Kitasatospora fiedleri: one gene and its partners. The protein of the gene in region 2 interacts with the protein of the main gene of each other region in a pairwise test. Links are inferred from orthologs where the notes say so. Each region holds a gene or a part of one and is shown on either strand. Other genes may lie near its edges.

What was found. Proteins that work in one complex are often made in the same cells at the same time.
Region 1: the proteins of ftsZ (region 2) and QMQ26_RS12065 interact in binary tests that used the Escherichia coli proteins (3 or more experiments, as listed by UniProt). The link is inferred for Kitasatospora fiedleri from one-to-one orthologs.
Region 3: the proteins of ftsZ (region 2) and rlmN interact in binary tests that used the Escherichia coli proteins (3 or more experiments, as listed by UniProt). The link is inferred for Kitasatospora fiedleri from one-to-one orthologs.

Annotation. Positions count from the first base shown.
Region 1 is NZ_OX419519.1:2,584,754-2,588,875, reverse strand. The notes cover bases 149-3,045. They hold QMQ26_RS12065 (rod shape-determining protein), read left to right. Parts: upstream 149-1,032; coding sequence 1,033-2,058; downstream 2,059-3,045. Other genes in these bases: mreC (rod shape-determining protein MreC), read left to right, coding at 2,169-3,045; ndk (nucleoside-diphosphate kinase), read left to right, coding at 255-668; QMQ26_RS12075 (DUF4233 domain-containing protein), read left to right, coding at 149-158. In the rest of the region: more of QMQ26_RS12075, read left to right, coding at 1-148; more of mreC, read left to right, coding at 3,046-3,104; rod shape-determining protein MreD, read left to right, coding at 3,104-3,748; mrdA (penicillin-binding protein 2), read left to right, coding at 3,770-4,122. UniProt on the Escherichia coli protein: Forms membrane-associated dynamic filaments that are essential for cell shape determination. Acts by regulating cell wall synthesis and cell elongation, and thus cell shape.
Region 2 is NZ_OX419519.1:2,104,549-2,109,461, forward strand. The notes cover bases 837-3,816. They hold ftsZ (cell division protein FtsZ), read right to left. Parts: upstream 2,950-3,816; coding sequence 1,723-2,949; downstream 837-1,722. Other genes in these bases: QMQ26_RS09905 (YggS family pyridoxal phosphate-dependent enzyme), read right to left, coding at 837-996; QMQ26_RS09920 (cell division protein FtsQ/DivIB), read right to left, coding at 3,284-3,816. Outside these bases: QMQ26_RS09900 (cell division protein SepF), read right to left, coding at 1-12; more of QMQ26_RS09905, read right to left, coding at 208-836; more of QMQ26_RS09920, read right to left, coding at 3,817-4,054; murG (undecaprenyldiphospho-muramoylpentapeptide beta-N-acetylglucosaminyltransferase), read right to left, coding at 4,047-4,913. UniProt on the Escherichia coli protein: Essential cell division protein that forms a contractile ring structure (Z ring) at the future cell division site. The regulation of the ring assembly controls the timing and the location of cell division.
Region 3 is NZ_OX419519.1:5,229,258-5,233,474, forward strand. What follows is about bases 149-3,140. They hold rlmN (23S rRNA (adenine(2503)-C(2))-methyltransferase RlmN), read left to right. Parts: upstream 149-1,090; coding sequence 1,091-2,191; downstream 2,192-3,140. Other genes in these bases: QMQ26_RS24085 (hypothetical protein), read right to left, coding at 2,256-3,140. Outside these bases: QMQ26_RS24075 (peptide deformylase), read left to right, coding at 1-54; more of QMQ26_RS24085, read right to left, coding at 3,141-3,395; QMQ26_RS24090 (ABC transporter ATP-binding protein), read right to left, coding at 3,406-4,122.

The sequences.
Region 1 (4,122 bases), 480 kb from region 2 along the record:
TGCTGCCGACCATGTACGTCTTCGGCGTGGTCTTCGGCGGCCTGTGGTGGTGCTCGGTCCACTACGGCCGCAAGATCGACGAGTTCAAGGCCCGGCGGGCCGCCGCCGAGTCGGCCGCCGCCGAGTCCGCCGTCGACGGGGCCGCGGCTCCGGCCTGACCGGCCTGACGTGGGACTGGGCGACGGGGTGCCGACCCGGCCGGGGTAGTGTCGGGGGCACAGTCAGGCACGACCGAACACCTCAGGAGCCGTACCGTGTCCCAGCGCACTCTCGTCCTGCTCAAGCCCGACGCCGTGCAGCGCGGCCTGGCCGGCGAGATCATCAGCCGGATCGAGCGCAAGGCCGGCTGGCGGTTCGCTGCGATGGAGCTTCGCACCTTCGACCGCGCCACCCTGGAGCAGCACTACGCCGAGCACGTCGGCCGCGACTTCTACGAGCCGCTGCTGGGCTTCATGACCTCCGGCCCGTCGATCGCGCTGATCGTCGAGGGCGAGAACGTCGTCCCCGGCATCCGGGCGCTGGCCGGCGCGACCGACCCGCTGGCGGCCGGCGCGGGCACCATCCGCGGCGACTACGCGACCATCACCCGGGAGAACCTGATCCACGCCTCGGACTCCCCGGAGTCGGCCGAGCGCGAGATCAAGATCTTCTTCCCCGCGCACGCGTGAGGATCCGGTAGCGATCCGGTGCTCCGTGCCCCCGCCGGGCATGGAGCGCCGCCCACCGGGAACGAGCAGCTCAGGGGCCGGACGGCGGATCGGGTTGCTCCCTCTGGGCGTTAATCCTCAAATCACGGAACCCTACCCTCCGACACGGCGTCCCAATGCCAGGAGAAGCTGATTCGCCCCCGGAGAATGGGCGGCACGCCGTACCCGCCGCCCGCGCTGACCGGCGTGACTACGATGGACCCAACTCACGGGCACGGAGCGGCTGCTCAGCCGCCGTCAGCCCTCTCGCGGGCCCGCACGGCCGGCCCGCTCCCCGCCCTTGATCCGAACTCGGGAAGGCACTCGACATCCCATGGCGAACAACCTGTCGTTTCTCGGCCGGGACCTGGCGATCGACCTAGGCACCGCGAACACGCTGGTGTACGTCCGGGGCAAGGGCATCGTGCTGAACGAGCCGTCGGTGGTGGCCGTGAACACCAACACCGGCGGAATCCTCGCGGTCGGGGCCGAGGCGAAGAAGATGATCGGCCGGACCCCCGGCAACATCGTCGCGATCCGCCCGCTCAAGGACGGCGTGATCGCCGACTTCGAGATCACCGAGCGGATGCTGCGGTACTTCATCATGAAGATCCACCGCCGCCGCTACCTGGTCCGCCCGCGGGTCGTGGTCTGCGTCCCCTCCGGCATCACCGGCGTCGAGCGCCGCGCCGTGGTCGAGGCCAGCATGCAGGCCGGCGCCCGCCAGGTGCACATCATCGAGGAGCCGATGGCCGCGGCGATCGGCTCCGGCCTGCCCGTGCACGAGCCGACCGGCAACATGGTGGTCGACATCGGCGGCGGCACCACCGAGGTCGCGGTGATCTCGCTCGGCGGGATCGTCACCGCGCAGTCGCTGCGGGTCGCCGGCGACGAGCTGGACAGCGCCATCGTCCAGCACATCAAGAAGGAGTACAGCCTGCTGCTGGGCGAGCGCTCCGCCGAGCAGATCAAGATGTCGATCGGCTCCGCGTTCGGCCTGGAGGGCGAGAAGGACGAGCACGCCGAGATCCGCGGCCGCGACCTGGTCTCCGGCCTGCCGAAGACCGTGGTCATCTCGGCCGCCGAGGTCCGCGAGGCCATCGACGAGCCGGTGAACTCGATCATCGACTCGGTGAAGACCACGCTGGACCAGTGCCCGCCGGAGCTCGCGGGCGACGTGATGGACCGCGGCATCGTGCTCACCGGCGGCGGCGCCCTGCTGCGCGGCCTGGACGAGCGGCTGCGCCGGGAGACCGGCATGCCGGTGCACATCGCGGAGAACCCGCTGGACTCGGTGGCGCTGGGGGCGGGCAAGTGCGTCGAGGAGTTCGAGGCACTGCAGCAGGTCCTGGACGCCCAACCGCGCCGTTGAGCGTCGTCGGGCGTCGTTGAGCGCCACCGAGCGTCGTTGAGCAAGGCAATCCGAACTACACACCGAGCTGAGCCGATGAGCATGCAGCACGAAGGGGCGGCGGCAGCACCGTGAGGGACACCCGAGAGAGCCGACTACTGCTGGTCCTGCTGGTGGTGGTGGCCTTCGCCCTGATCACCGTGGACATCAAGGGCGGCCAGGACTCGCCGCTCGGCGGCGCCCGCCGGGCCGCGGCCTCCGCGCTCGGCCCGGCGGAGAACGCCGCGGCCGGCGCGGTCGACCCGGTCGCCGGCTACATCCGGGCGATCCGCGACGCCGGCACCCACCAGCAGCGGCTCGACCAGATCACCCGGGAGAACACCGAGCTGCGCCAGAGACTGGCCTCCTCGGACGCCGCGGCCGGCCGCACCAAGCAGCTCGACGACCTGCTGCACACGGCCGGCTCCGGCGGCTACACCGTCAAGGCCGCCCAGGTCATCGCGATCGGCGCGGCCCAGGGCTTCTCCTGGACCATCACCATCGACGCCGGCAGCGACGACGGCCTGACCCGCGACATGACCGTGATCGACGGCCAGGGCCTGGTCGGCCGGATCACCACCGTCGCCCCGACCACCGCGACCGTGCTGCTCGCCTCCGACCCCGGCTTCACCGCCGGCGTCCGGCTGGAGGGCGGCGGCGAGATCGGCTTCGCGGCCGGGCAGGGCGCCTCGCCGATGCGGATCGAGCTGCTGAACGGCCGGGCCCAGGTCAAGCCCGGCGACCGGCTGGTCACCTTCGGCTCGCAGAGCGGCCGCCCGTTCGTGCCCGGCGTGCCGGTCGGCACCGTCAAGGAGGTGCAGGCCACGCCGGGCCAGCTGACCAAGACCATCCTGGTCGAGCCGTACGTGCAGTTCACCCGGCTCGACCTGGTCGGCGTGGTGGTCGTCCCGCCGCGCACCGACCCGCGGGACGCCGTGCTGCCGCCGGTGCCCGCCGCCTCCGCCGGCGCCGCGGGCAACCCGCAGGCCCCGATCGCCGCCGCACCGCCGACCACCGGGGGGAACTGATGCCGCGTGTGAACCGGATTCTGCTGTCCGCCGTGCTGCTGGTACTGGCCCTGGTCATCCAGGTCAGCGTCCTCGGCCGGCTCCAACTGCCCGGCGCCACCCCGGACCTGCTGATGCTGGTGGTGGTCGGCCTGGCCCTGGTGTACGGGCCGACCGGCGGCTGCCTGGTCGGCTTCTGCGCCGGCCTGCTGGCCGACCTCGCCCCGCCGTCCGACCACGCGGTCGGCCGGTACGCGCTGGTGCTGTGCCTGGTCGGCTACGGCGCCGGCCTGCTCAAGCCGGAGGGCGGCCGGCAGCGCTCGGCTCTCTCCGCGCTGGGCGTGGTCGCGGTCGCCGCGGTGGTCTCCACCCTGCTGTACGCGACGGTGGGCGCGCTGGTCGGCGACACCGCGGCCCGGCACGTCGGACTGACCGGCCTGGTCTTCAGCGCCCTGCTGTACGACGTACTGCTGGCCCCGTTCACGGTGCCGCTGGTGATGCTGCTGGCCCGCCGCTTCGACGGCGACCGGGTGGTCAACGAGACCGAGCGCGGCGCGGACGGCGGCTCCGGCCTCGGCGCGCTGGCCCGCTACCGGACCACCCGCCAGCCCTCCGCCACCCCCTACAAGAAGAAGCGCGCGCTCGGCCTCGCCAAGCGCCCCTGAGCCGGGACGGAGACCGCGCACGTGAGCAACATCCCCGAGACCGGCCGGACCCGCCGGGTGACGATCCGGCTGGTCGTCCTCCAGGTGCTGGTCCTGTCGCTACTGGCCACCCTCGGCGGCCGGCTGTGGTACCTGCAGATCCGCAACGGCAAGGAGTTCACCGAGAAGGCCCAGGGCAACCACGTCCGCGAGGTGGTGGAGCCCGCCGTCCGCGGCGAGATCCTGGACGCCTCCGGGCGGATTCTGGCCGGCAACGAGACCAAGCTGGTGGTGTCGGTCTCCCGCACCGCGCTGCTCCAGCAGAAGGACCGCGGCAAGGCGGTGCTCTCCCGGCTCGCCGACGTCCTGGGCGTCCCGGCCGCGGACGTGCAGAA
Region 2 (4,913 bases):
CGCGCCGGCCATGCTGCTGTCTCCTCCGCTCATGCGCCCACCGTGTCGCCCTGCGGATGCCGCGGTCATCTACGACCGGTCAGGGCCGACGGTCCGTCAGACCGCGGAGGTACGCTCGGAATGCGATCCACGGTTTACCAGCAGACTGATCATCTGCTAGGTTCTGTCCTATTTTGTCCTGCAGTCTGATCTACTTACTCGGTGACGTTACCCGAGCGGTGACCGCACTCCGAGCACCGCCGTACCGACGCGTACGTGTGTCGCTCCGGCGGCGATCGCCTGCTCCAAGTCCCCGCTCATCCCTGCCGAGACCATGGTTGCAGCCGGATGGGCCGCGCGTACGTCGCTTGCGATTTCCGCCAGCCGCGCGAAGGCGCGCGCCGGGTCGCCCGCCAGCGGGCCGGCCAGCGGTGCGACCGTCATCACACCGTCCAGCCGCAGGCCGGGCGTGTCGGCGATCCGGTCCGCCAGCGCGCGCACCTCGGCGGGGGCGACGCCCGCGCGGTGCTCGCCCTCCCCCGCCTCCTTCTCCAGGGCGACCTGCACCAGGCAGCCCAGCGGCGGCCGTTCGGCGGCGCGGACGGCGGCGGCCAGCGAGTCGACCAGGCGGTCGCGGTCCACCGAGTGCACGAGGTCGCTGTAGCGGACCACCGAGCGGGCCTTGTTGGTCTGGAGCTGGCCGACGAAGTGCCAGGTCAGCGGGAGCTGCACGCAGCGCTCGGCCTTGGGGGCGGCGTCCTGGTCGCGGTTCTCGGCGACGTCGGTGACGCCGAGGCCGGCCAGCAGCGCGGTGTCCTCGGCGGGGTAGGTCTTGGTCACCACGATCAGGGTGACCTCCGCGCGCCGGCGGCCGGCCGCCGCGCAGGCGTCGGCGATCCGGCGCTCGACCACGTCGAGGTTGGCGCCGAGCTGCTCGTAGCGGACGCGCTGACCCTCGGTCAGCGCGTCGGCGAACTCGGCGCGGCCCGGGAACGGGCCGTAGATGTCGTTCGTCATGAGTGTGTGGGCCCCAGCCAGACGTAGCTCGCGAGCCGGCCGGTGCGCTGCTCCCCGCGGTAGGAGTAGTGGTCGGCGGACTCGAGGGTGCAGACGGATGATCGGACCACATCCTGCACGCCCGCCTCGGCGAGCTGTGCGGCGACCCCCGCCGGGACGTCCAGCGCGGGGGTGCCCCAGGAGGTCTCGGCGTGCGCGGCCGGGACGAGCGCGGCGACCTCGGCGCGCAGCGCCGCCGGCACCTCGTAGCAGCGGCCGCAGACCGCGGGGCCGATCGCGGCGAGCATCCGCTCGGGCGGGCGCCCAGTTCGCGCATCGCGGCGACCGCGGCGGGGACCACCCCGGCGGCCAGGCCCGGGCGCCCGGCGTGCGCCGCGCCGACCACTCCGGCGGCCGGGTCGGCCAGCAGCACCGGGGCGCAGTCGGCGGTCAGCACGGCCAGCGCCAGCGGGCGGTCGGTGACCACCGCGTCCACGGTCGGGGCGGTGCCCTCGGGCTGGCGCTCCGTCACCACCGCGACCTCGGCACCGTGCACCTGGTTCATCCAGACCACGTCGGCCGGATCGAGGCCGAGTTCCCGGGCCGCGAGGAAACGGTTCTGCTTGACGGATTCAGGCGAATCGCCCACTGCACCGCCGAGGTTGAGCTCCCCGTACGGCGCGGTGCTCACCCCGCCCCACCGGGTGGTGGAGGCGAAGTGAGCACCGTGTCGGGAGACCGTATGGATCACTTGAGGAAGTCCGGCACGTCGAGCTCCTCGGCGGGGCTCTCGACGTACGGCTGCCGGACCGGCTGCACCTGCGGCGGCACCGGCGGGGCGGTGGCCGTCGCCGGGGCCGGGGCCTCGGCGGCCCGGGCCGGCTCCTCGGCGCGGGTGACCGAGCCGATCGAGCCGTAGGACGGGCGGGAGGCCGGGCGCTCCGGGGCGGCGGCCGGGGTCGCGGACGAGGCGGAGGACGACGAGGAGGTCGACTTCACCACCGGCTCGCGGACGATGGCGGGCGGCTGGCCGCCGTCGAACCCGGCCGCGATCACGGTGACCCGGACCTCGTCGCCGAGCGCGTCGTCGATCACCGCGCCGAAGATGATGTTGGCCTCCGGGTGGGCGGCCTCGCTGACCAGCTGGGCGGCCTCGTTGATCTCGAACAGGCCGAGGTCGGAGCCGCCGGAGATGGAGAGCAGCACGCCGCGGGCGCCGTCGATGGACGCCTCCAGCAGCGGCGAGGAGATCGCCATCACGGCGGCGGCCTTGGCGCGGTCCTCGCCGCGGGCCGAGCCGATGCCCATCAGCGCCGAACCGGCGTCCGACATGACCGACTTGACGTCGGCGAAGTCCAGGTTGATCAGGCCGGGGGTGGTGATCAGGTCGGTGATGCCCTGCACGCCGGAGAGCAGCACCTGGTCGGCGGAGCGGAACGCGTCCAGCACCGAGACCTGGCGGTCGGAGATCGACAGCAGCCGGTCGTTGGGGATGACGATCAGGGTGTCCACCTGCTCGCGCAGGCTGGCGATGCCGTCCTCGGCCTGGTTGGCGCGGCGGCGGCCCTCGAAGGTGAACGGGCGGGTGACCACGCCGATGGTCAGGGCGCCGAGCGAGCGGGCGATGTTGGCCACCACGGGCGCGCCGCCGGTGCCGGTGCCGCCGCCCTCGCCGGCCGTCACGAAGACCATGTCGGCCCCCTTGAGGACCTCCTCGATCTCCTCGCGGTGGTCCTCGGCGGCCTTCCGGCCGACCTCGGGGTTGGCGCCGGCGCCGAGACCGCGGGTGAGCTCGCGGCCGACGTCGAGCTTCACGTCGGCGTCGCTCATCAGCAGCGCCTGGGCGTCGGTGTTGATCGCGATGAACTCGACGCCCTTGAGCCCGACCTCGATCATCCGGTTGATGGCGTTGACTCCGCCGCCGCCGATGCCGACGACCTTGATGACCGCGAGGTAATTCTGGGGTGCTGCCACGTCGGGGCCTCTCGCCTCGAATTTCCGGGTCGGCTCCCCTGGATTGTGAAGGCCGACGGATGTCGATGGGTGGGAAGCACGTGGTTCCAACCCGAACCCTAAACTTGAGGTTGAGGGTTATGGCTGTGCCCGTGTCACCTCGGTGTCGAGCACAGCTCGTTGACACAGGACAGTAGGTCGCAACCGGCGCGTGTTTCAACGAACACGCCGAGCTTCCCTTTTTCTTTTGAGCCTATGTGATCATCGACCCCGCGGTGAAACCGGGGTGACCACCAAGGGTCGGACCGGAGCCGTGGCCCCGTCAATACCGCCCCCGGGCACAGAACTTACCGGATCAACCCGACACCGCCGGGGCATCCGGCGCACTCACGTCGTAATTCGACGCCTTCTGACCGAGCAGGGCGGTCAGCACCTTCGCCTTCCGGCCGGTGTCCTCCGCACTGCCCCAGCGCACGGTCGCGCCGGAGGCCAGCTTCAGCCGGATGTCGTCGTAGGAGTAGACCGTGAGCGAACCGGCCTGCTGCGCCACCTCCGGCGGGAGGCCCGCGGCCACCGTGATCGCCGAGCGGACCAGGGTCGGGCGGTCGATCACGCCCACCGCGTCCTGGGCCGGCCGGCTCAGTTCGAGCGCCACCACCGGGACGCCGGCCGGGGGCTGCGGCTCGGTGGCGAACTCCACACCGTCCGCGTCGACCTGGACGAAGCCGCCGCCCTCGTGCTGGATCGCCGCCACCGGGCGGCGCTCGGTGACCTTCACCCGCAGGGTGTGCGGCCAGCCGCGCCAGACCTCGGCGTCGGCCACCCGGGGCACCTTCGCCACCTCGGCCCGGGCCTCGTCCAGGTCGACCCGGGCCAGCGGGCCGCGGGCCGTGCCGCCGAGCGCCCGCTCGACGTCCTGCTGGGTCAACCGGCCCGAGTCCAGGCCCTGGACGGCCACCCCGCGGACGTCCAGCGCGGAGGAGAAGAACACCGTCCAGCCGAGCGCCCCGGCCACCAGCGCGCCCAGCGCGACCAGCACCGCGACGCCCCGGCGGGAGAGTCGGAGCCGGGGCGGGCGGGCCGGGCCGCCCTCCTCCAGCTCCTCCTCGTACTCCTCGTCAGCCACGGCGGCGGCCGCCGCGGGCGGCCTCGATCGCCTCGTACACCATCTGCACCAGCAGGTCGTCGGCGTCCCGGCGGCCGAACTCGGCGGCGGAGCGCGACATCTCCCACAGCTTGGCCGGGTCGGTCAGCACCGGCAGCACGTTCTTCAGCACCCAGTCCGGGGTCAGCTCGGCGTCGTCGACCAGCAGACCGCCGCCCGCCTTGACCATCGGCTGGGCGTTCAGCCGCTGCTCGCCGTTGCCGATCGGCAGCGGCACGAACGCGGCCGGCAGGCCCACCGCGGCCAGCTCGGCCACCGTCATCGCACCGGCCCGGCAGAGCATCATGTCGGCCGCCGCGTACGCCAGGTCCATCCGGTCCAGGTAGGGCAGCACCCGGTACGGCGGCATGCCCGGGATGTCGTCGATGGTCGGCAGCTCGTTCTTCGGACCGACCGCGTGCAGGATCTGCACCCCGTACTGCTGGAGCCGGGGCGCGATCGCCTGCACCGTCTCGTTCAGACGCCGGGCGCCCTGCGAGCCGCCGGAGACCAGCAGGGTGGGCAGCCGCTGGTCGAGGCCGAAGTAGTGCCGGGCCTCCGGGCGGACGGTGCCGCGGTCCAGGGTGGCGATGGTGCGGCGCAGCGGGATGCCGATGTACCGGGAGTCGCGCAGCTTGGAGTCCGGGGTGGAGACCGCGACGAAGTCGCTGTAGCGGGCGCCGATCTTGTTGGCCAGGCCGGGGCGGGCGTTGGCCTCGTGCACCACGATCGGCACGCCGGCCCGCTTGGCCGCCAGGTAGGCGGGCATCGCCACGTAGCCGCCGAAGCCGACCACCGCGTCCGCGTTGACCCGCTCGATCACCTCCTGGGCGGCGCGCAC
Region 3 (4,217 bases), 3.1 Mb from region 2 along the record:
TACCGAGGCACGGGCAGCGGCTGGACCTACGACGCGAAGAACGAGGCACGGTAGCCCAAGCGAAGCACCACACCGAGCCCGACGGCGGGGAGGAGAGGTTGAGGGGGGAAGCTGGTTACGAGTTTCGCTACTTCATCAAGGCGCGCACAGCGCGCCAGCGCGCGGCCCTGGCCGCTCGCCGACGCTCCTGTCTTCGCCCCGCTCCGGCGGCGCCCCGGCCGCGCACGCGGCAAGTCCGAGAGCGAGGGCAGAGGCCTCAAACCCCGCCGTGGCTGGGGCGGGCGGCTCCACGGTTTTACCCACCTGCCAGGACTGGGCCCCGCGTCGAGCAAGAACGGGGGGCCACTCGGCCAAATAGCGGTCAGGCCCAAAAAGCCCTGACCGAGTCGCAACAGCTTACGGCCCCCCGCTCATGCTCGACCCCAGACCAGGCAGGACACCGGCCAAAACCGCTCCACCACCCGCGTGCAGTTTGGGTCCGTTAGGGGGTATCTGCCTCTAGGATGCCGCCATGAATCTCTTCCCGGCTCGGGGCCATGCTCAGGGGACGAGCTCGATCCCGCACTACACGATCCGGAACAACGAGGTCTTCCCGGCTCGGGGCCATGCTCAGGGGACGAGCTCGATCCCGCACTACACGATCCGGAACAACGAGGTCTTCCCGGCTCGGGGTCACGCTCAGGGGACGAGCTCGATCCCGCACTACACGATCCGGAACAACGAGGTCTTCCCGGCTCGGGGTCACGCTCAGGGGACGAGCTCGATCCCGCACTACACGATCCGGTAGGGCCCGAGATCTTGCAATCCTCCTGTATCGTGTATTCGCTGTAGCTCAGCGGATAGAGCACCCCTATGACTAAGGGGAGATCGCGGGTTCGAATCCCGTCAGCCCGACTAAGGCAGGGGCGAGGCGCTTTATGTGCCCCGCCCCTCGCCATGTCCGGTCCCGGGCGCGCCCGCAAGATCGGTCTCTGGGCCGCCTATGGGCCGTGCGAGGCCAACCGATGATGACAGATGACGGCCGAGGGCGAGCTCTCCGCCCCAAGCGGGACAAGGGACAGCTCCCCAGATCTGCGACACTGGAACAACCATGCCTAAGCCCGGAGAACTGACCTTTGTCGCGCCGCGCGGCGCCAAGCCCCCGCGACACCTCGCCGACCTCAGCCCCGCCGAGCGCAAGGAGGCCGTTGCCGAGCTGGGCGAACAGCCGTTCCGCGCGAAGCAGTTGTCGAACCACTACTTCGGCCGGATGTCCGCCGACCCGGAGACCTGGACGGACATCCCGGCGGCGAGCCGGACGAAGCTGACCGAGGCGCTGCTGCCCGAGCTCATGTCCGTGGTGCGGCACGTCTCCTGCGACGACGACGCGACCCGCAAGACGCTGTGGAAGCTGTTCGACGGCACGCTGGTCGAGTCGGTGCTGATGCGCTACCCCGACCGCGTCACCATGTGCATCAGCTCGCAGGCCGGCTGCGGCATGAACTGCCCGTTCTGCGCGACCGGCCAGGCCGGGCTGACCCGCAACCTGTCCACCGGGGAGATCGTCGAGCAGATCGCGGCCGGCATGCGCGACCTCAGGACCGGGGCGGTCCCCGGGGGCGAGGCCCGGCTGTCCAACGTGGTGTTCATGGGCATGGGCGAGCCGCTGGCCAACTACAACCGCGTCCTGTCCGCGATCCGCCGCCTCACCGACCCGTCCCCGGACGGCTTCGGCCTCTCCCAGCGCGGCATCACCGTCTCCACCGTCGGCCTGGTCCCGGCCATGCACCGCTTCGCCGACGAGGGCCTGAGCTGCCGCCTCGCGCTGTCGCTGCACGCGCCGGACGACGAGCTGCGCGACGAGCTGGTCCCGGTCAACACCCGCTGGAAGGTCGACGAGGTGCTGGACGCCGCGTGGAACTACGCGGAGAAGTCCGGGCGGCGGGTGTCCATCGAGTACGCGCTGATCAAGGACATCAACGACCAGGCGTGGCGGGCGGACCTGCTCGGCCGCCTGATCAAGAACCGCCGGGTGCACGTGAACCTGATCCCGCTCAACCCGACCCCGGGTTCGAAGTGGACGGCCTCCCGGCCCGAGGACGAGCGGGAGTTCGTCCGCCGCCTCCAGGCGCACGGCGTGCCCACCACCGTCCGCGACACCCGCGGCCAGGAGATCGACGGGGCCTGCGGGCAGCTGGCCGCCGCGGGCTGACGCGACCGCGCGCGCTGACGCGACCGAGGGGCCCGGCCGGGAACGGCGGGCCCCTCCGTCCGTCTCACGGCAGCGGGCAGAGCAGCACCGTCAGTCCGCCCGTCAGCAGCAGGACCGTGCCCGCGGCGAGGGCGCGGAGGGTGACGGTGCCGGTGAGCAGGCCGGGCGGGGTGCCGAGGCGGTCGAGGGCGTCGAGGGTGGGGCCGCGGTCGGCGCGCAGTTCGTGGAGGCGGGCGGCCAGGGCGGCGACCGCGCAGGCGAGCACGAGGGCGCCCTCGACCAGGGTGAGGCCGGGGAGGGCGGTGCCGGCCCGGGCCCAGCTGCGCCAGGCGACCAGCGCCAGCGCGACGACCGCGGTGAGGACGGCCAGCGGGGTGCCGAGGCGGCGGGCCTGGGCGGTGAGGGTCCGGCCGGCGAGCAGCCGGAGCGGGGCGGGGCGGCGCAGGGCGAGCAGCCGGCCGGCCAGGGCGAGCAGCGGGCCGGTCCACAGCGCGAGGGCGAACGCGGTGAGCGTCCAGCCGGTGAGCAGCGCGGGGCTGGTGGCGGGGAGTCCGGCGGGGAGGGCGAGGGTGCGTTCGGCGTCGGTGGCGTCGGGGCGCAGCCCGTACAGTTCGAGGCCGAGTCCGGCGAGCAGGACGGGGGCGGGCAGCAGCACCCGCAGCAGGGTGTGGCGGGTGCGGGCGGGTTCGGCCGGCCGGCCCGGGAGGCTGTCGGGGAGGCGGATCGCGCCGGCCGCGGAGACCCCGGCGACCAGCGGGAGGACCGCGAGCAGGACGACCGGCGCGGCGGCGGGCAGCGGGACGCCCATGCCGACGGCGGGGGCGAGCGAGGGCCCGGCGATGTCGTTGCGCAGGATCAGGAACAGCAGCAGGGTGACCGCGGAGCCGAGCCCGCAGGCGAGCGCGATCTCCCCGGCGACCAGCAGCCGGATGCGGGTGGGGCCGGCCCCGGCGGCGGTGAGGCCGGTGATCCGCTCGGGGTGCTGGGCGGGGACGGCCCGGGCGGCGACGGCCGCGAACCAGGCGACGGCGGCGAGCGGCGGCAGGCACCAGAGCAGCCGTTCGAGGTTGCCCTCCGTCCCGTGGAGGGCCCGGCCGAGGGCGCGCAGCAGGAAGGCGGCGACCACGGCGGCGGCGGTCGCGGTGAGCAGCCAGCGGGCGAGGTCGAGGGCGCGGTAGCCGCGGGCGAGCCTGAGGTAGTACACGGCGCTCCCCTCAGTTCCCGGCGGCGACGGTGGCCGCGTCGGCGGGTTCGGTCGAGAGCCGGCCGTCGACCAGGTGGACGGTGCGGTCGGCGAACCGGGCGAGCGCCGGGTCGTGGGTGGCCAGGACCAGGGTCAGCCGGTGCGAGCGGGCGGCGCTGGCCAGTATCCGCATGACCTGTTCGCGGGCGTCGCGGTGCAGCGGCGCGGTCGGGTCGTCGGCGAAGACGACCGGCGGCTGGGGGGCGAGGGCGCGGGCGACGGCGATCCGCTGGCGCCGGTCCTGCTGGAGCTCGGCCGGGCGCAGGCGGGCGCAGTCGGCGACGTCGAGGCGCTCCAGCCACTCGCCGGCGGCGCGGTAGGCGGCGCGGTGGCCGGTGCCGGCCAGCAGCAAGGGGAGGGCGACGTTCTCACGGGCCGTCAGTTCCGGGACCAGGTGCGGCTCGGGGCCGACGTAGCCGAAGCGCTCGCGGCGGAGCTTCTCGCGTCCGGCCCGGCCCAGGGTGTGCACGGGGGAGCTGTGGAACCAGACCTCGCCCTCGTCGACCGGGAGCTGCGCGGACAGGCAGCCGAGCAGGGTGGACTTGCCGGAGCCGCGCGGGCCGGTGACGGCGAGCATCTCGCCCTCGCGGACGCCCAGCGAGACGCCGCGCAGGGCGGGGGTGCCGTGGTGGGACTTGACGATCCCTCGGGCCCAGAGCACGTCGTTGTCGGGCGGGGCCGCTGACATGAGATCCATCCAGGTGCCGACGGGGATATGACAGTCGTCAGATTAGAACGATCGGACGGTGCCGCGGGCACGCCGCACGGGGTCGATCCGGGACG